One region of the Streptomyces sp. NPDC098789 genome, then DNA from elsewhere that is predicted to be linked to it. Evidence: riboswitches for the same ligand, from Rfam matches in the RefSeq annotation. Region 1 holds a riboswitch; the other holds the start of a gene.

The links. Region 1 has a riboswitch for ZMP and ZTP ahead of glyA (serine hydroxymethyltransferase). Riboswitches for the same ligand answer to the same signal wherever they lie in the genome.
Region 2: it holds a riboswitch for ZMP and ZTP, as region 1 does, so the genes downstream of both, ACIQWR_RS15500 (bifunctional 5,10-methylenetetrahydrofolate dehydrogenase/5,10-methenyltetrahydrofolate cyclohydrolase) here and glyA (serine hydroxymethyltransferase) in region 1, are expected to answer to the same signal.

What each region holds. Positions count from the first base shown of each region.
Region 1 is NZ_JBIWAJ010000011.1:106,830-117,540, reverse strand. Features, by position in the region: gene mpaP (daptide biosynthesis intramembrane metalloprotease) at 11-1,687, shown strand; gene lanKC (class III lanthionine synthetase LanKC) at 1,776-4,310, shown strand; gene ACIQWR_RS22500 (hypothetical protein) at 4,328-4,585, shown strand; gene ACIQWR_RS22495 (hypothetical protein) at 4,674-4,988, shown strand; gene ACIQWR_RS22490 (glutathionylspermidine synthase family protein) at 4,991-6,205, shown strand; gene rocD (ornithine--oxo-acid transaminase) at 6,215-7,447, opposite strand; ZMP/ZTP riboswitch at 7,557-7,647, shown strand; gene glyA (serine hydroxymethyltransferase) at 7,683-8,951, shown strand; gene trpS (tryptophan--tRNA ligase) at 9,438-10,451, shown strand; gene ACIQWR_RS22470 (2'-5' RNA ligase family protein) at 10,603-10,711, shown strand, end outside.
Region 2 is NZ_JBIWAJ010000006.1:188,298-196,697, forward strand. Features, by position in the region: gene ACIQWR_RS15475 (class I SAM-dependent methyltransferase) at 1-360, opposite strand, end outside; gene ACIQWR_RS15480 (4a-hydroxytetrahydrobiopterin dehydratase) at 396-701, opposite strand; gene ACIQWR_RS15485 (helix-turn-helix domain-containing protein) at 803-1,600, shown strand; gene ACIQWR_RS15490 (hypothetical protein) at 1,586-1,990, opposite strand; gene ACIQWR_RS15495 (peptide MFS transporter) at 2,150-3,685, opposite strand; gene ACIQWR_RS15500 (bifunctional 5,10-methylenetetrahydrofolate dehydrogenase/5,10-methenyltetrahydrofolate cyclohydrolase) at 3,845-4,690, opposite strand; ZMP/ZTP riboswitch at 4,767-4,876, opposite strand; gene ACIQWR_RS15505 (class I SAM-dependent methyltransferase) at 4,958-5,722, shown strand; gene ACIQWR_RS15510 (RNA polymerase sigma factor) at 5,936-7,510, shown strand; gene ACIQWR_RS15515 (amino acid permease) at 7,606-8,400, opposite strand, start outside.

The DNA.
Region 1 (10,711 bases):
TGATCCAGACATGTCCCCCAAGACGCTGATCCGGAAGGCACCGGCCGAGCAGGCCGCCGCCGCGGACCGTGACCCCGCGCTCCTGGAGCGCCCGCGCGTCGCCGCGAACGTGGAGATCCACGAGCCCGTCGAGACCGGCGCCCCCTGGGTCCTCCAGCGCGGCGAACACCAGCACTTCCGGCTCCAGCCCGATCTGGCGCGCCTGGTGCGGGCGATGGACGGCTCCCTCGACCACGCCGGCCTCGCCGAGGTCCTCGGCCCGCCGTGGACCGCGCACCACGTCGGCCTCGCCGTGGACAAGCTCGCCGAGAGCAAGGTCCTCGACGACGGCACGCCCGTGGAGCGCCGCAGCAGCTGGTTCCGGTTCGTCCCGCCGATGACCCTCCAGTTCACGATCCTGCGCCCCGAGCGGCTGCTGGCCCGCCTCGCACCGGTCATCCGACTGCTCGCCGGACGCGCCTCGGCCACGATCGCCACCCTGTTCGTCCTGGGCGGCGTACTCGCCCTGGCGCTGCTGACGCCCGAGGTCGACGCGGCCCTGGGCCGGCCGCTCCCCGTCTCCGCCTACTTCGGCGTGATGATCGGAGTGCTCGCCACCACCGCCGTCCACGAGGTCGGCCACGGCGCGGTCCTCACCTACTACGGCGGCCGGCCCAGCCGGATGGGCTTCATGCTCTTCTACATGTCGCCCGCCTTCTTCTGCGACGTCTCCGACGGCTGGCGGCTCTCCCGCAAGGAGCAGCGCGTCCGGGTCGCCCTGGCGGGCATCGCCACCCAGAGCGTGATCGCCGGCGCCGCCGCGCTGACCGCGCTGCTGCTCGGCCCCTCCGACCTGCGCGACGCCGTCCTCGTCTTCGCCGTCGCCACCTACACCAGCGGCGTCGTCAACCTGTTGCCCTTCGTGAAGCTCGACGGCTACATCGCGCTCATGAGCCACCTGGACGTGCCGCACCTGCGCGACCGGGCCATGACCGACGCCCGCCGCTTCCTCGCCAGGATCCTCTTCGGCGGCCGCGGCTACGCCCGCGAACTGGGCGACCGGCCCTGGGCGGTGGCCTTCGGACTGGCCTGCATGGCCTTCCCCCTGTACGTGGTCGCGGGCGCCCTGACCCTCTGGTCGGAGCTGCTCCAGCGGCTCGGCGCCGTCGGCACCGCCACCGTCCTGATGGCCGTCTGCTACCTCGTCTACCGCCTCGGCCTCGGCTTCACCCGCCTCGCCGCCGAGGGCCGCACCGCCGGGGCGCCGCTGTGGCGCACGGTCGCCGCGGGCCTGCTGCTCACCGGCGCGGCCGGCGCCGCGCTGGTCTTCGTCACCGTGGCGCACACCGTCTCCGCCGGGTACGTCGCCCAGGACCGGGGCCGCGTCACGCTGGTCCTGCCGAGCAGCGCCGACCTCTCCGCGATCCGTCCGGACGCCACGGTCCGCCTCTACCGGGCCGGACTGATGACCCGCGAGCAGACCGGCACCGCGCACGTCGCCGCGCTGACCCGCACCGAGACCACCGCGCCCCTGTCGGCCTTCCTGCCGGTGTCCGCCACCCCGCTGGAACTGCCCGTCACCACGCTCCCGCTGACGGTCGACCGGCTCCCCGCCGACCGCACCGGAGCCGCCCGCGTCGACCTCGGCAGCCTGCCGCTGGGCGAGTGGCTGTACGAGAAGTACGTCGCCCCGATCTGGCGTCGGTAACTCCCCGCCAGCAGCACCAGCACCAGCACCAGCACCAGCCTCGACCCCAGCCCTCTTCCCGCCCCCCCCGTCACGAACGGAGCGCACCATGGACCTTCGCTACATGACCTACTGCCAGCCCGGCAATCCGTTCTACGACGTACCGGCCACCGCCGCCGCGGACGCCAGCGCGTTCCCGGCGGTGACCGGCCCCCTTCCCGAGGGCTGGACCCGCACCGACAACACGCACTGGCTGCTGATGACCCCGCCCGCCACCGTGCTGCCCGGCCAGGGTTGGAAGATCCACGTGTCGGCCACCCTGGAGAACGCCGACCGGATCCTCGATCTCGTCTGGGACTTCTGCGTGGCGGAGCGGGTCACCTTCAAGTTCATCCGCAGCGCCGGCATCCTCAAGCAGCGCAACAGCAAGTACGGGGACCGCGGCAGCAGCGGCAAGTTCTTCACCGTCTACCCGGTCGACGAGCCCCAGTTGGAGCGGATCCTCACCGGGCTCGGGGACCTCCTCGACGGCGAGTCGGGCCCCACCATCCTCAGCGACCTGCGCTGGCGCTCCGGCCCGCTGTACGTGCGCTACGGCGGCTTCGTCGCCCGCCTGGGCCGCTCGGAGAACGGCGAGCTCGTGCACTGCGTCGAGGACCCCGAAGGCCGTCTGGTGCCCGACGTGCGCGGCCCCTCCTTCCGGCCCCCGGCCTGGGTGGAGCTGCCGGGCGTGCTCCACGACGCCCTCGCCGCCCGCAACGCCGCCACCCTCCAGGACTTCCCCTTCCGGGCCACCAGGGCCCTCCACTTCTCCAACGGCGGCGGCGTCTACCAGGCCACCGACACCCGTGACGGCAGCGCCGTCCTGCTCAAGGAGGCCCGCCCGCTGGCCGGGCTCGACGAGGACGGCTGCGACGCCGTGGCCCGGCTGGAGCACGAGCACTGGGCCCTGGAGCAGCTCGCCGGTCTGGACTGCATCCCCCCGGTGGTGGACTACCGCAAGGGCCACGAGCACTGGTTCCTGGCCCGGGCGTACGTGGACGGCAAGCCGCTCGCCCGGGAGCTCCTCAGCCGCAACCCGCTGGTCAACGACGACCGCGCGCAGGGCGCGTACGCCGCGTACACGGCCTGGGCGCTGAAGATCGTCGAGCAGGTCGAGCGGGGCGTCGAGGCCATGCACGCCAAGGGCGTCGTCTTCGGCGACCTCCACCCCAACAACATCCTGGTCCGGCCCGACGACACCATCGCCTTCATCGACCTGGAGACCGCGACCCCGGTCGACTCCGAGTCCGCGCAGGCCATCGGCGCCCCCGGCTTCCGCGCCCCCACCGGGTACCGGGGCACGGCCGTCGACCGGTACGCCCTCGCCTGCATCCGGCTCGGCGTCTTCCTGCCGCTCACCGTCATGGCCACCTGGTCCGCGGCCAAGGTGGACCAGCTGATCGGCCTGGTCACCGAGAACTTCCCGGTGCCCGCCGACTTCGCCGACCGGATCCGCGCGGACCTCGGCCCGGACCCGCACCCCGGCCAGCCGGCCGAGGTCGACCCCGAACCCCTGTGGACCGCGCCCACCCGCGCCGACTGGCCCGCGCTGCGGCGCACCCTCACCGACGACCTGCTGGCCAGCGCCACCCCGCAGCGCGCGGACCGGCTCTTCCCGGGCGACGTGGAGCAGTTCTCCGTGCCCGGCGGCGGCGCCACCTTCGCCTTCGGCGCGGCCGGGGTGCTGTGGACGCTCGCCGAGCTGGGCCACGCGCCCGCCGAGGAGCACGTGGCCTGGCTGACCGACGCCGTGGAGCGCGCCACCGACATGCGGCCCGGCTTCTACGACGGGCTGAGCGGCGTCGCGTACGCCCTGGACCGGCTCGGTCGGGCCGAGGAGGCCGCCGCCGTCATGGAGCGGGTGCGCGCGACCGGGCTGGACGACCTCGACCACGGCCTCTTCGGCGGGCTCGCCGGAATCGGCCTGACCCAGCTGCACTTCGGGGACGCCGAGGGGGCCGCGCGGACCGCCGCGCTCATCGCCGACCAGGCGCCGGGCGGGGGCGCGGGCCGCCGCCGGCCCGGCCTGCTGCACGGCGCGGCGGGCGGGGCGCTGTTCCTGCTCCGCCTGTACGAGGCCACGGGCGACCCCAAGTACCGCCACGTGGCGGGGGAGTTGCTGCGGCACGACCTCGCCGAGGTGGGCTGGTCCGAGGACAGCGACCCCGCCGGGTCCGAGGACGCCGCCTGGAAGGTGCCGTTCCTGGCCTTCGGCGGCGCCGGACTGGGCATGGTGCTCCACGAGGCGGCGCGCCACCTGCCCGAGCCGGAGTTCCTCCGGGCGCGGGACGCGCTGCGGGAGCAGGCCGGCCCGTCCTTCATGCTGAACGCCGGCCTCTTCCACGGCCGCGCCGGCGCCCTGCTGGCACTGCGCCACCTGCACGACGCGTCCGCGGCCACCGACCGGGCCGTCCTGCGCCACCTGGACGCCCTCGGCTGGCACGCCGTGCGCTGCGACGGCCACCTGGCCTTCTTCGGCGACCACACCCTGCGCCTGTCCGCCGACGTGGCGACCGGAACGGCCGGTGTCCTCCTCGCGGTGGAGAGCGTGCTGGGCAATGCTGACCTCGGCCTGCCGTTCCTCGCACCGGCCCCCCGTTGACCTGCAAGGAGCCCGAGATGCCCACCACCTACCACCTCGTCGTCGCCCCCGACGGTCGCGGCCCCGAGGGGGCGGCGCCCGAGCTGGCGGCCGTGCGGCTGATCTCCTTACTCCCGCCGGACTGGGGGTACGCGCCCCGGTACCCCGACGGGACGGTGTCCCTGGTGCTGACCCCGCCGCCCGGGACCACCGACGCGTGCGCGCACGCCCTCTTCGGGCGCGCCCTCGCCGACCCGGGTCTGCGCGGCTGGAGCTGGGTCAACGGACCGGCCTGAAGGATCATGACCATGAATGGCCGGATTCCATCGGTGGGCGCGTCGCACTAGGGTGGCGGCCAACACTGCCGGCAGGGGGAGCCCGTCCATGGACATCAGCAGCGGTACGACGCGACGGCGGATGCGCTCCGGCGCGGTCGCCCTCGGCGGCGTGGGACTGCTCGCCGCCTCCCTCGTCGCCTGCGGTTCCAGCGACCAGCCCGACAAGCGGTGCGTGTCGAAGACCTCGCTGGACAAGCTGGACAGCAAGGAGTGCCGCAGCGGCGGCCGCGGCACCTACTACTACGGCGGCACCACCGGCAGCAGCGGCAAGGTCACCGGCGGCAGCTTCGACAAGTCGGCGGTCAGCCGCGGCGGCATCGGCGGCGGTTCCAAGAGCGGCTCCAAGAGCAGCGGCGGCTGAGCGTGCGCCGCCACACCATCGAGCCCCGCCCCGACTGGCAGCGGACCGTCGAGGAGCAGGGGCTGGTCTACCCGCTCACCCGCTACCCCGACGACTCCCTGCGCCCCTACTGGGACGAGAGCGCGTACTACTCCTTCACGCTCCCCGAGGTCGAGGCGCTCGAAGACGTCGTCGAGGAGCTGCACGCCATGTGCCTGGCCGCGGCCGCGCACATCGTGGAGCACGACCGGTTCGCCGACCTCGGCATCACCGACCCGCGCCTCGCCGCGCTGATCGGCGAGTCCTGGCGGCGGCGCGCCGAACAGCCCTTCCTCTACGGCCGTTTCGACCTGCGCTACGACGGCGCGGGCGGCCCGGCCAAGATGCTGGAGTACAACGCGGACACCCCGACCTCCCTCGTGGAGGCGGCCGGTCCGCAGTGGTTCTGGATGGAGGAGCGCTTCCCCGGCGCCGACCAGTGGAACTCGCTGCACGAGCGGCTCGTCGAGGCCTGGCGCCGCCAGGCCCCGCTGCTGCCGCCCGGGCCCGTGCACTTCGCGCACTCCGAGGCGGACGAGCTCGGCGAGGATCTGATGACCGTCGCCTACCTCCGGGAGACCGCCGAGCAGGCCGGGCTGGCGACCGAGGCGCTGCCGGTCGAGCAGATCGGCTGGGACCGGCTCTCGGGCCGGTTCGTCGACGAGAAGCTCCGCTTCATCCGCAGCTGCTTCAAGCTCTACCCGTGGGAGTGGCTGGCCGAGGACGACTTCGGCCCGCAGGTGCTGGACACCATCGACCTCGGCGGAGCCAGCGGCTCCACCCTGTGGATCGAACCGCTCTGGAAGATGCTGCTGTCCAACAAGGCCCTGCTGGCGGTCCTGTGGGAGCTGTACCCGGACCACCCGAACCTGCTCCCCGCCTACCTCGACGGCCCGCGCGAGCTCGCGCACACCACGGGGTACGCCGTGAAGCCGCTGCTGGGCCGCGAGGGCGCCGGGGTCACCCTGCACCCCGCCGGCGCGCCCCCGTACGAGCCCCCCGCCGAGCCGGGCGGGGACGACGCGGATGACGGGCGGGTGTGCTTCCAGGGCCTCGCCCCGCTGCCCGACTTCGACGGCAACCGGGTGGTGCTCGGCGCGTGGGTCGTCGAGGACGAGGCCGCGGGGCTCGGCATCCGCGAATCCGCGGGGCCGGTCACGGACGAGTACGCCCGCTTCCTGCCCCACGTGATCCTCTAGCCCGACCGGTCAGGCGCCGAGCACGGCGCGCAGCTGGTCGAGGCCCCAGTCCAGGTCCTCCTTGCTGATGACCAGCGGCGGTGCGATGCGGATGGTGGAGCCGTGGGTGTCCTTGACCAGGACCCCGCGCTCCATCAGCCTCTCGGAGATCTCCCGGCCCGTGCCGAGCGCCGGGTCGATGTCCACCCCGGCCCACAGCCCGCGCCCGCGCACGGCGGTCACCGCGCCGCCGCCCACCAGCAGCCCCAGCTCCCGGTGCAGGTGGTCGCCCAGCTCGGTGGCGCGCTGCTGGTACTCGCCGGTGCGCAGCATCGCGATCACCTCCAGGGCGACCGCGCAGGCCAGCGGGTTCCCGCCGAAGGTGGAGCCGTGCTCGCCGGGGCGGAAGACCCCGAGCACGTCCCGGTCGCCGACCACCGCCGACACCGGCACCACCCCGCCGCCGAGCGCCTTGCCCAGGATGTAGAGGTCCGGCACGACCCCCTCGTGCTCCAGGGCGAAGGTCTTCCCGGTCCGCCCGAGCCCCGACTGGATCTCGTCGGCCATGAACAGCACGTTCCGCTCGCGCGTCAGCTCCCGTACGGCCGCCAGGTAGCCCGCCGGCGGCACCAGCACCCCCGCCTCGCCCTGGATCGGCTCCAGCAGCACCGCGACGGTGGTGTCGGTGAGGGCCGCGGCGAGTGCGTCGAGGTCGCCGTAGGGGACGATGTCGAAACCGGGCGTGTAGGGCCCGTAGTGGTCGCGGGCCTCGGGATCGGTGGAGAAGGACACGATGGTCGTCGTACGGCCGTGGAAGTTGTTCGACGCGACGACGATCCTGGCCTGGCCGTCGGGGACGCCCTTGACCTCGTAGCCCCACTTGCGGGCGGTCTTCACGGCGGTCTCCACCGCCTCCGCGCCCGTGTTCATCGGCAGCACCAGCTCCTTGCCGCACAGCGCGGCCAGTTCGCCGCAGAAGTCGGCGAAGCGGTCGTGGAAGAAGGCGCGCGAGGTGAGCGTGACCCGCTCCAGCTGCGCCTTCGCCGCGTCGATCAGCCTCCGGTTGCCGTGGCCGAAGTTGAGGGCCGAGTAGCCCGCGAGCATGTCGAGGTAGCGCTTGCCCTCCACGTCGGTCATCCACGCGCCCTCCGCCGAGGCGACGACGACGGGGAGCGGATGGTAGTTGTGCGCGCTGTGCGCGTCGGCGGCGCTGATCGCGGCGGCAGTGGCGGCATTGCTCTGGGCGTGGGCTTGAGTCGACACGGGGTCTCCGTTTCGTCCGTGCGGGCAGTGACGAGGGTGGCGTCATTGTCTATCTCGCTCGCGATGCGGACGGGGAAACATCGAACGTGGCGCGGCCGCTAAGCTGAGCGGCACGCACGGCGACTGGCGTACGGAGAACCAACTCCGGGGGAGTCGTGCGCGCACGACCGCATCAAGGGCCGCTCGCCTGGGCCTCGCGGGGACGAGATCTGACATCGACCCCGGAGGAGCCGCCATGTCCGCGAGCCGCCACCCCGCCCTTTTCGCGACCGACCCCGAACTCGCGTCGTTCGTCGCGGCGGAAGAGCAGTTGCAGGCCGACACCCTGCGCCTGATCCCCAGTGAGAACTACGTGTCCGCCGCCGTCCTCGAAGCGTCCGGCACCGTGCTGCAGAACAAGTACAGCGAGGGCTACCCGGGCCGCCGGTACTACGAGGGCCAGCAGAACATCGACCGCGTCGAGGCCCTCGCCATAGAGCGGGCCAAGGGGCTCTTCGGCGTGGACCACGCCAACGTCCAGCCCTACTCCGGCTCCCCGGCCAACCTGGCCGTCTACCTGGCCTTCGCGCGGCCCGGCGACACCGTGATGGGCATGGCCCTGCCGATGGGCGGGCACCTGACGCACGGGTGGGGCGTCTCCGCGACCGGGTCGTGGTTCCGGGGCGTGCGCTACGGCGTCCGCGCGGACACCGGCCTGATCGACTTCGACGAGGTTCGCGACCTGGCCCTCAAGGAGCGGCCGAAGGTCATCTTCTGCGGTGGCACCGCGCTGCCGCGGACGATCGACTTCGCGGCCTTCGCCGAGATCGCGAAGGAGGCCGGGTCGGTGCTGGTGGCCGACGTCGCGCACATCGCGGGCCTGATCGCGGGCGGCGCGCACCCCAGCCCCGTCGCCCACGTCGACGTCGTCTCCACCACCACGCACAAGACGCTGCGGGGGCCGCGCGGGGCGATGCTGATGTGCCGCGAGGAGCACGCGAAGGCCATCGACAAGGCGGTCTTCCCCGGGCTCCAGGGCGGGCCGCACAACCAGACGACCGCGGGCATCGCGGTGGCCCTGCACGAGGCGGCGCAGCCGGCCTTCGTGTCGTACGCGCACGGGGTGGTCGCCAACGCGAAGGCGCTGGCGGCGGCGCTGCTGGAGCGGGGCTTCGACCTGGTGTCGGGCGGCACCGACAACCACCTGATCCTGATGGACCTGACCTCGCGGGGGGTGCCGGGGAAGGTGGCGGCGAAGGCCCTGGACCGGGCGGGGATCGTCGTGAACTACAACACGGTGCCGTTCGACCCGCGCAAGCCCTTCGATCCCTCGGGGGTGCGGATCGGGACGCCGTCGCTGACCTCGCGGGGGCTGCGGCCGGAGCACATGCCGGTCGTCGCCGACTGGATCGCGCGGGGGGTCGCGGCCGGTGCCGCCGGTGACGAGCCGGCCCTGGCCACCCTCCGCGCCGAGGTGACCTCCCTCATGACCGACTTCCCGGCCCCGGGCCTCCCGGTGTCCTGACCGGGCCCGGTCCGTCCGTCCGCGCCGTCCGCGGCCCGTCGTGTCCTCCGGGGGCGCCTCAATCGCGGGCGGGGCTGGATGTGGCGGGTGTGGGTGCCTTGCGTCCTGCCGGCGAGGCCGGCCCACCTCAGCCTCGCCGGCGTTTGAGGCGCCCCCGGAGGGACGGACGGCTACGGCGCTCCGGTCCGGAGTCCGCGGCCGTCGTGCCCTCCGGGGGCGCCTCAAACGCCGGCGAGGCTGGATCGTCGGGTACCTCCCAGCGGTAGCTGGGGGGATTGAGGCGCCCCCGGAGGGGTGGGGCGGGCCCGGTGACCGGCGGCGGAAAGCGGTCGCTTGATTCGCGCAAGATCAAGCCGACCGGGTACGCGCGAGTACGCGGGGTCACGCCCGCCCCCGCCCCGTCCCGCACCCCGCGGACGCGCCCCGGCCGACGGATTCCGGCCAGCGCGGGCCGAAGACCGCCCCCGCACCTGAGAGAATGGGCCCATGGCCTCTGATCGTCCCCGCGCGCTCTCCGGTATCCAGCCCACCTCCGGTTCGTTCCACCTCGGGAACTACCTCGGAGCGATTCGGCAGTACGTCGCCCTGCAGGAATCCCACGACGCCTTCTACATGGTCGTCGACCTGCACGCGATCACCATGCCGCAGGATCCGAAGGAACTCCGCGCCAATACGCGGCTCTCCGCCGCCCAGCTGCTCGCCGCCGGTCTCGACCCCGAGCGCTGCACCCTCTTCGTCCAGAGCCACGTGCCCGAGCACGCGCAGCTCGGCTGGGTCATGAACTGCATCACCGGCTTCGGCGAGGCCAGCCGGATGACCCAGTTCAAGGACAAGTCCGCCAAGTCGGGTGCGAACAACGCCACCGTCGGCCTGTTCACGTACCCGATCCTGCAGGTCGCCGACATCCTGCTGTACCAGGCGAACTCGGTCCCGGTCGGCGAGGACCAGCGCCAGCACATCGAGCTGACCCGCGACCTGGCCGAGCGCTTCAACCAGCGCTTCGGCCGGACCTTCACCGTCCCGGCCGCCCACATCGTCAAGGAGGTCGCGAAGATCTACGACCTCCAGGACCCGGCGATCAAGATGTCGAAGTCCGCGTCCACCCCCAAGGGCCTGATCAACCTCCTCGACGAGCCCAAGGCCACCGAGAAGAAGATCAAGAGCGCGGTCACCGACACCGAGGCCGAGATCCGCTTCGACGCCGAGAAGAAGCCCGGCGTCAGCAACCTGCTCACGATCTACTCCACCCTCACGGGTACGGCGATCCCCGTCCTGGAGGAGAAGTACGAGGGCAAGGGCTACGGCGCGCTGAAGACCGACCTGGCCGAGGTCATGGTGGACTTCGTCACTCCGTTCAAGCAGCGCACGCAGGAGTACCTGGACGACCCGGCGACCCTGGACGACGTCCTCGCCAAGGGCGCGGAGAAGGCCCGCGCGGTCGCCTCCGAGACCCTGGCGAACGCGTACGACCGGCTCGGTCTCCTGCCCGCGAAGCACTGACGGCGCCGGTCGCGAACCGCTGGGACCTGCGACTCTGGCCGTTTGGAAGAGCTGCCCCCACACTGGGGTCGGAACGTCCCGCACAGGCGACGCACAGACGCATGACGACGACCGCATGCGGATCACGGATCAGATCACCGAGGAGACATACGTGGGGACCGTAACGCTCGGCGTTTCGATCGCGGTCCCGGAGCCGTACGGCAGCCAGCTCCAGCAGCGGCGCGCCGGCTTCGGGGACGCCGCCGCGCACGGCATCCCCA
Region 2 (8,400 bases), on a different contig from region 1:
CGCCTCGGCGACCAGCGCCTCCACCAGACCCGGTGCGCGCAGCAGGTGCAGCAGCCACACGGCGCCGACCGCGTCCAGCGCGGCCGTGCGCACGGGCAGCCGGGTGCCGGAGGCGAGGACCACGGGGACCCCGCGCCGCGCCGCCCGCGCGGCCATCCCGTACGAGCTGTCCGCACCGATGACCCGCAGGCCCGGCCGGGCGAGGCGGGCGGTGACGATGCCCGTGCCGCAGCCGAGGTCGAGCAGGGTGCGGGTGCCGGGCGGCAGCAGGCCGAGGAGCGCTTCGGCGGCGGCCCGGGCGCGCGGGGCTCCGCCGCGGGTGGCGTCGTAGTCCCGGGCCTGCGCGTCGTAGTCCAGCAGGGGTCTCGCGGGGTGGTGGGCGGGGTGCGGCGGCATCAGCTCGCGCCGTGGGCGGGGGCGAGGGCCTGTACGCGCTCGGCGAGCGCGAAGTCGGTCTCGGTCACGGCGTCGCCGGCGCTGTGGGTGTTCACCGCCAGGCGGACCGTGTTGTAGCCCAGGCTCAGGTCGGAGTGGTGGTTCAACTCGTCCTGGACGGCGGCGATGTGGGCGACCAGGGCGCTGGCCGCGATGTGCGTGCCGAGCCGGTAGGTGCGGACGATCCGGTCATCCTCGAAGGCCCAGCCGGGGAGTTCCCGCAACCGGTCCTCGATCTCCTTCTGCGACAGCGGCTGACTCGACATGCGCCGGCTCCTTTGTCCCCGTGACGTGGAGTCAAGGTTCGCACAGCGCACGCCGGAGCGAACCGTTCGTGCGGTGGCGCGCCCGGGTTAACGTCGCACGTATGACGACGTCCGTGGGACCCCTGCTCCGCTCCTGGCGGGAGCGGCGAGGCATAAGCCAGCTGGAGCTGGCGGGCCGCGCCGATTCTTCCGCCCGGCACATCAGTTTCGTCGAGACCGGCCGGTCCCGGCCGAGCGAGGAGATGGTGGTCCGGCTCGCCGAGCGGCTCGACGTGCCGGTGCGCGACCGCAACGCCCTGCTGCTCGCCGCCGGTTACGCGCCGCGCTACCCGCACACCCCCCTGGACGCACCGCAGATGGCGGCGCTGCGGGAGGGGCTGGAGCGGTTGCTGGCGGCCTACGAGCCCTATCCGGCGCTGGTGGTGGACGGTACGTACACGGTCGTCGCGGCCAACCGGGGCATCGCCGTCCTGCTGGACGGGCTGCCGGAGCACCTGCTCGCGCCGCCGCTGAACGCGATGCGGATCACCTTGCACCCGGAGGGACTGGCGCCGCGGATCCAGAACTTGACGGAGTGGCGGGGACACCTGCTGGCCCAGATGGAGCGGCAGGTCGCGCTGGCCCGTTCGGAGCAGCTGCGCGCGCTGTACGAGGAGGTGGCGGCGTACCCCGTCGAGGGTCACTCCGATCCCATGGGCCCGACGTATGCCGCCGATCCGGCGGCGTCGCCCCTCGCGCTCCCGCTGCGGATCGTGCACGAGGGGCAGCTGCTGTCGTTCGTCTCGACCATCGCCACCTTCAACACGCCGATGGACGTGACCGTCGCCGAACTGGCCATCGAGACCCTGCTGCCGGCCGATCCGGCGACGGCGAAGTACCTGCGCTCACTGGGTGCTTGAGTCCCTCGTCAGCCACTGGAGGACGGCGAGGGCCGCGACGACCGCGGCCTGCGCCGGGATCCACACCAGCCCGGCGGTCGTCGGGTCGAACCACAGGGCGAGCGAGAGCAGACTCAGCACCACCCAGGCGCAGTTGATCTCGATGACGGCCATCACCAGGGCCGGTGCCGGTCGGCCGCGGGCGGCGAGCAGGCCGACGGCCGCGCCGTACCCGGCCAGCAGGACGCCGAGCACCAGCAGCGGGGTGCGCTCCACCCCGAGCAGTTGTCCCAGCGGTCCGGCGAGGAGGGCGTAGGCGAGCCCGTTGGTGCCGGTGACGACGGCGTCCAGGGCCAGGATCCGGCGCAGCGGGGTGAGCGGCGCGCGGGTGGTGAGCGGGGTCGCGGACATGACGGATCAGCCTCCGTGGGGTCGGGGGTGCGGCGGGTACGGGTCCCGGAAGCCGGCTCCCGAGCCGCAGTGCGGCGGCCCGGGATCCGGTGCCCCCACTCTCCCGTCCGCCGCCCGCCGGGTCGATTACCCCGCGGGTCATGCCCGCCGGACACCCCCCTACGCCGCGGCGCCGACCGTTTCCCGGGCGGTCGCGGCCTCGCCCGTAAGGACCTTGAGGCGGCCCGCGAAGAAGACCATGACCGCGCCGGCGGCGATCACCGCGGCGCCCTGCCAGAGGAAGTTCAGGCTCTGGCCGATCACCGCGTCGAGCCGGGGCAGCTGGGCGCCGATCGCGTCGCCGGTGGCGGCGGCGAGGAACCAGACGCCCATCATCTGGTTGGTGAAGGCGCGGGGCGCCAGCTTGGTGGTGACCGAGAGGCCGACGGGGCTCAGACACATCTCGCCCATGACCTGGATCACGTAGACCCCGACCAGCCACATCAGGGAGACCTTCACCCCGGTGGAGGCGATGGCGGCGGCGCCCGACATGACCACGAAGGAGGCGCCGGTCAGCAGCAGGGCCAGGCCGAACTTGAGCGGCGTGCCCATGTGACGGCCGCGGCGCACCCAGAACGCGGCGAAGACGGGGGCCAAGGCGATCACGAACAGGCTGGGCAGGGACTGGGTCCAGCTCGCCGGCACGTGCCAGCCCAGCAGGCTCAGGTCGGTCTTCTGGGCGGCGAACAGGTTCAGCTCGTTGCCCATCTGGTCGTAGACGAGCCAGAAGAGGGTGGCGGCCAGGAAGAGCCAGACGTAGGCGCGCAGCCGGATCCGCTCGACCGGGGTGATCTTGGGGCTGCGGTACATCGAGAGGAGCACGCCGGCCGGGACGACGACGGCGACGAGGGTGAGCACGAAGGTGATGTTGTCGATGCTCAGCGCGTGTCCGGCGGCCAGCAGGGCGATCAGGACGGCGGTGAAGACGACGCCGTAGGTGCCGGTGCGGCGCACCCGGCGGCGCTCGGCCGGGGTCAGCCGGACCACCGGCTCGGCGCGCAGCTGCGCGGTGAGGCGGCGGCCGCCGAGGACGTACTGGAGCAGGCCGAGGGCCATGCCGACGGCGGCGGCGCCGAAGCCCAGGTGCCAGTTGACCTCCTCGCCGAGGTAGCCGACGACGAGCGGGGCGATGACCGCGCCGAGGTTGATGCCCATGTAGAAGATCGAGTAGCCCGCGTCGCGCCGCTGGTCGTCGTCGGCGGCGTAGAGCCGGCCGACGAGGGCGGAGATGTTGGGCTTGAGCAGGCCGGTGCCGATGACGATCAGGACCAGGCCCGGCCAGACGAAGGCCGGGTCGGGGACGGCCATCAGGACGTGCCCGGCCATGATGACGACGCCGCCCCACAGGACGGCGCGGCGGGCGCCGAGGAAGCGGTCGGCGATCCAGCCGCCCGGGAGCGCCAGCAGCGAGATCATCGCCATGTAGACGCCTTCGACGGCCTCGGCGGTGCCCTCGTGGAGGCCCATGCCGCCGTGGCCGCGCGAGGCGGCGAGGAAGTGGACCAGGATGGCGACCATGCCGTAGAGGCTGAAGCGCTCCCACAGCTCGGCGAGCACGAGGGTGGCCAGGCCGCGGGGGTGGCGGCCCCGGCCCGCACCGGTGGCGGGCGCGTCCGCCCGCCGGTCCGGCTCGGGCGCGCGATCCTGCTTCTGCATATCCATCGATCCGTTCACATATTTCAGTGCACCGCCCCGGCGGGGCGTCCCGGATCGTCCTTTCGGCCAGCGCGGGGGCATGCGGAACGCCCCGGACCGTTGGGCCCGGGGCGTTCGTCGTGCGTGCGGCTCCGGCGTGGGCAGGAGGTCCCGGTGGGCTCAGCCGAGGTCGGCCAGGCTCAGCCCGGCCTGGGCCGCGGCGGCCTGCACGGTCTGCTCCAGCAGGACGGCGATGGTCATCGGGCCGACGCCGCCGGGGACCGGGGTGATCAGCGAGGCGCGCGCGGCGGCCGACTCGAAGTGCACGTCGCCGCGGTTGCCGTCGTAGCCGGCGTCCAGGACCACCGCGCCGGGCTTGATGTCCTCGCCGCGGATGAACTCGGCCTTGCCGACGGCGGCGACCAGCACGTCCGCCTGGCGGATGATCGAGGGGAGGTCCTCGGTGCGGGAGTGGCAGTAGGTGACCGTGGCGTTCTGCCCGAGCAGCAGCATCCCGGCGGGCTTGCCCAGGATCGCGCTGCGGCCGACGACCACGGCGTGCTTGCCGGCCAGGTCGACCTCGTACGCGGCGAGCAGCCGCATGATCCCGCCCGGGGTGCAGGACACGAAGCCCGGCAGCCCGAAGCCCATGGCGGCGAAGGAGTGCATGGTGACGCCGTCGACGTCCTTGCCCGGGGCGATGGCCTCGAAGGCGGCGCGCTCGTCGATGTGGTGCGGCACCGGGTGCTGCAACAGGATGCCGCTGACCTCGGGGTCCACCGAGAGCGCGGTGAGGGTGGTCACCAGCTCCTCGGTCGTGGTGGAGGCCGGGAGCTCGACGTGGCGGGAGGTGATGCCCGCCTTGGCGCAACGGTTCTGCTTCATCCGTACGTACGTCACGGACGCGGGGTCCTCGCCGACCAGGACGGTCGCGAGGCAGGGGGCGGTGCCGGTGCGGCGGGTCAGCTCGGCGGCGAGGGCGCCGGTGCGCTCCGAGATGCGGCGGGCGAGGGCGGTGCCGTCCATCAGCTCGGCGGTACGGTCCTGTGCCGGAACGGTCTGGGCAGTCGTCACGGGGTCTCCTGAACGTCGCTGCGGGATCGCGGATCGCCCAGGCGCGCGGCAGTCGACGGAGCGGGACACCTCGGTGCCGCACTGCGTCGGGCCGCTCCCCGGTGGTGATCCACCCAAGCGCCAGTCACGGCCCGCCGACCACTGTAGTCGAAGCCCGTGGTCGGCCACGAGGCGGAGAATCAAGTGGATCACAAGGGGTGCGACTGGGACGATCTCGGCATGACACCTCATTTCGATCGGCTCGTCGCCGAGGCCGAGTCCGTGTCCGTGGACGGCTGGGAATTCTCCTGGCTCGACGGCCGGGCGACCGAGCAGCGCCCCTCCTGGGGCTACCAGAGACTGCTGGGCGAGCGTCTGGCGGGCGTACGGGCCGCCCTGGACATCCAGACCGGCGGGGGCGAGGTGCTCGCCGGAGCGGGCCCCCTGCCGCCGCTGATGGTGGCCACCGAGTCGTGGCCGCCGAACGTCGACAAGGCGACCCGGCTGCTGCACCCGAAGGGCGCGGTCGTGGTCTCGGACTCCGACGAGCCGCCGCTGCCCTTCGGCGACGAGGCCTTCGACCTGGTGAGCAGCCGGCACCCGGTGACCGTCTGGTGGGACGAGATCGCCCGCGTGCTGCGGCCCGGCGGCCGCTACTTCTCCCAGCAGGTCGGACCGGCGAGCGTCTTCGAGCTCGTCGAATACTTCCTCGGGCCGCAGCCGCAGGAGGTCCGGCGCGGCCGACACCCCGACGACGCGGTGGCCGCCGCGGCCGCCGCGGGGCTGGAGGTGGTCGACCTGCGGTCGGAAAAGCTGCGTACCGAGTTCCACGACATCGGGGCCGTGATCTACTTCCTGCGGAAGGTCATCTGGATGGTGCCCGGCTTCACGGTCCACCAGTACCGGGACCGGCTCCGTGAGCTCCACGAACGGATCGAGCGCGAGGGCCCGTTCGTGGCGAACACCGCCCGATTCCTCATCGAGGCCCGCAAACCGGGACGATGAAGGGGGCCGACGGATTCGCGGCCGAAAGGTTGCACGGACACAGCGTGGCGCAGGTCACTCAATTCATGGCGTAACGAATCGACTCGGGCATGCGATGAACCGACAGGTGTCCTCGCGCGGCGCCGGAATAACGACCCCCCTCGGGCTCGTTCCACGAGTTCGCGCGATGATGTCCCGTCCCGCCCTTATATCTGCCGCAACGAGAGGCTCCTTGTGTCGCTCAGCCCGTCCCGTACGTTCCCTCCGGAGATCGCCGAATCCGAGGCCCTGGTCGCGCTCGTAGAGCGTGGCCGCGAGCAGGGTCACATCAACGGTGACGACGTGCGCCAGGCCTTCGAGGCCGGCCGCATCCCGGTGGACCAGTGGAAGCGGGTCCTGCGCAGCCTGAACCAGGTCCTGGACGAGGAGGGCGTCGCGCTGCACGTCAGCGCCGCCCCGGCCGCGAAGGCCCCCGCCAAGAAGGCCCGCAAGGCGGCGGCCGCGCCGGCCCGCACCGTGACCAAGAAGGCCGCCGCGCCGCGGCCCATCGGCGCGCGCAAGACCGCGGCCACCGCCACCGCGGCGGCGATATCCGCTCCGTCGGCCTCCGTGACCGAGGAGGAGGCCGCGGCCGAGGCCGCGGCCGAGCCGAAGAAGCGGACGGTCAAGAAGACCGCCGCGAAGAAGGCGACGGCCACCAAGAAGACCGCCGCCACGAAGAAGGGCGCCAAGGACGGCGACGAGGGCGAGACCCCCGCGGCCGAGGGCGAGGAGTGGACCGAGGAGGACCTCGCCGACGAGGCGGAGGAGACCACCCCCGCGAAGGCGGGCACCCAGGGCTTCGTGCTGTCGGACGACGACGAGGACGACGCCCCGGCCCAGACGGTCATGGTGGCCGGCGCCACCGCCGACCCGGTCAAGGACTACCTCAAGCTGATCGGCAAGGTGCCGCTGCTCAACGCCGAGCAGGAGGTCGAGCTCGCCAAGCGCATCGAGGCGGGCCTCTTCTCCGAGTACAAGCTCGAAGAGGAGGAGGACCACAAGCCCGCGTTCAAGCGCGAGCTGGAGATCCTCGTCGAGGACGGGCGCCGGGCCAAGAACCACCTGCTGGAGGCCAACCTCCGTCTCGTGGTCTCGCTGGCCAAGCGCTACACCGGCCGCGGCATGCTCTTCCTGGACCTGATCCAGGAGGGCAACGTCGGTCTGATCCGCGCGGTGGAGAAGTTCGACTACACCAAGGGCTTCAAGTTCTCCACGTACGCCACGTGGTGGATCCGCCAGGCGATCACCCGCGCCATGGCCGACCAGTCGCGCACCATCCGCATCCCGGTGCACATGGTCGAGATCATCAACAAGCTCGCCCGCGTGCAGCGCCAGATGCTCCAGGACCTGGGCCGCGAGCCCACCCCGGAGGAGCTGGGCAAGGAACTCGACATGACCCCCGAGAAGGTCATCGAGGTCCAGAAGTACGGCCGCGAGCCGATCTCGCTCCACACCCCGCTGGGTGAGGAGGGCGACAGCGAGTTCGGTGACCTCATCGAGGACTCCGAGGCGGTCGTCCCGGCCGACGCGGTCTCCTTCACCTTCCTCCAGGAGCAGCTCCAGTCCATCCTGGGCACGCTCTCGGAGCGCGAGGCGGGCGTGGTCTCCATGCGCTACGGCCTCAACGACGGCCAGCCGAAGACGCTGGACGAGATCGGTCGCGTGTACGGGGTCACCCGTGAGCGCATCCGCCAGATCGAGTCCAAGACCATGTCGAAGCTGCGCCACCCGTCGCGCTCGCAGGTGCTGCGCGACTACCTGGACTAAGAATCCGGACGGAAGCCCGCGCCGTACCGGCCGCCCGCGTCGCAGTTCGCGACACGGGCCGGCGGTACGGCGCGGGCTTCTGCGTACCCGCGGGCCTAGTCGGACGCGCGCTGCTTGCGGGCCGACATGACGGCGTAGACGAGCACGCCCGCGAAGAGGAAGAGCACGCCCTGGTAGACGGCCTCGTACCCGGAGCCCGCGACCAGCCACATCGAGAAGCCGAAGGCCACGGCGGCCAGGATCCCGTCCCGGACGAGCCTGCCGGGGGCCACGCGCTCGCCCTGGCCCGACACCAGGAAGTAGATCTGCGCGGCGGTGGACAGCAGGTAGGGCACGGTCGCCGTGAAGGTGGTGACCAGGACCAGGACCTCGAAGACCCCCTGGGTGCCCGAGGTGTAGTTGTAGACGGTCAGCGCCGAGGCCAGCACGACGGTGACGACCACGCCGACCACCGGCACCCCGCGGCTCTTGCGCGCGAACGCCTTCGGGAAGAGGCCGTCCTGCGCCGCCGCGTACGGGGTCTGCGCGCTGAGCAGCGTCCAGCCGTTGAGCGCGCCGACCATCGAGACCACGGCGGCGCAAGCGACGAGGGTGCCGCCCCAGGTGCCGCCGAACATGGCGTTCACGGCGTCGGTGAAGGGCGCGGCGGAGGAGACGAGAGTGTCGTGGGCCACCAGGCCGAAGACGGCCACCGTCCCCAGCAGGTAGACGGTGGCGGCGCCGAGCGTGCCCAGGATGGTCGCGCGCCCGACGTTGCGGGCCGGGTCGCGGACCTCGCCCGCGCTGACCGCGGCCGATTCCACGCCGAGGTAGGAGAAGAGCAGGATCGCGGCGGCGGCCGAGACGGCGCCGATCGCGCTCTGGTCGGTGCCCCGGAAGGGCCCGAGGTT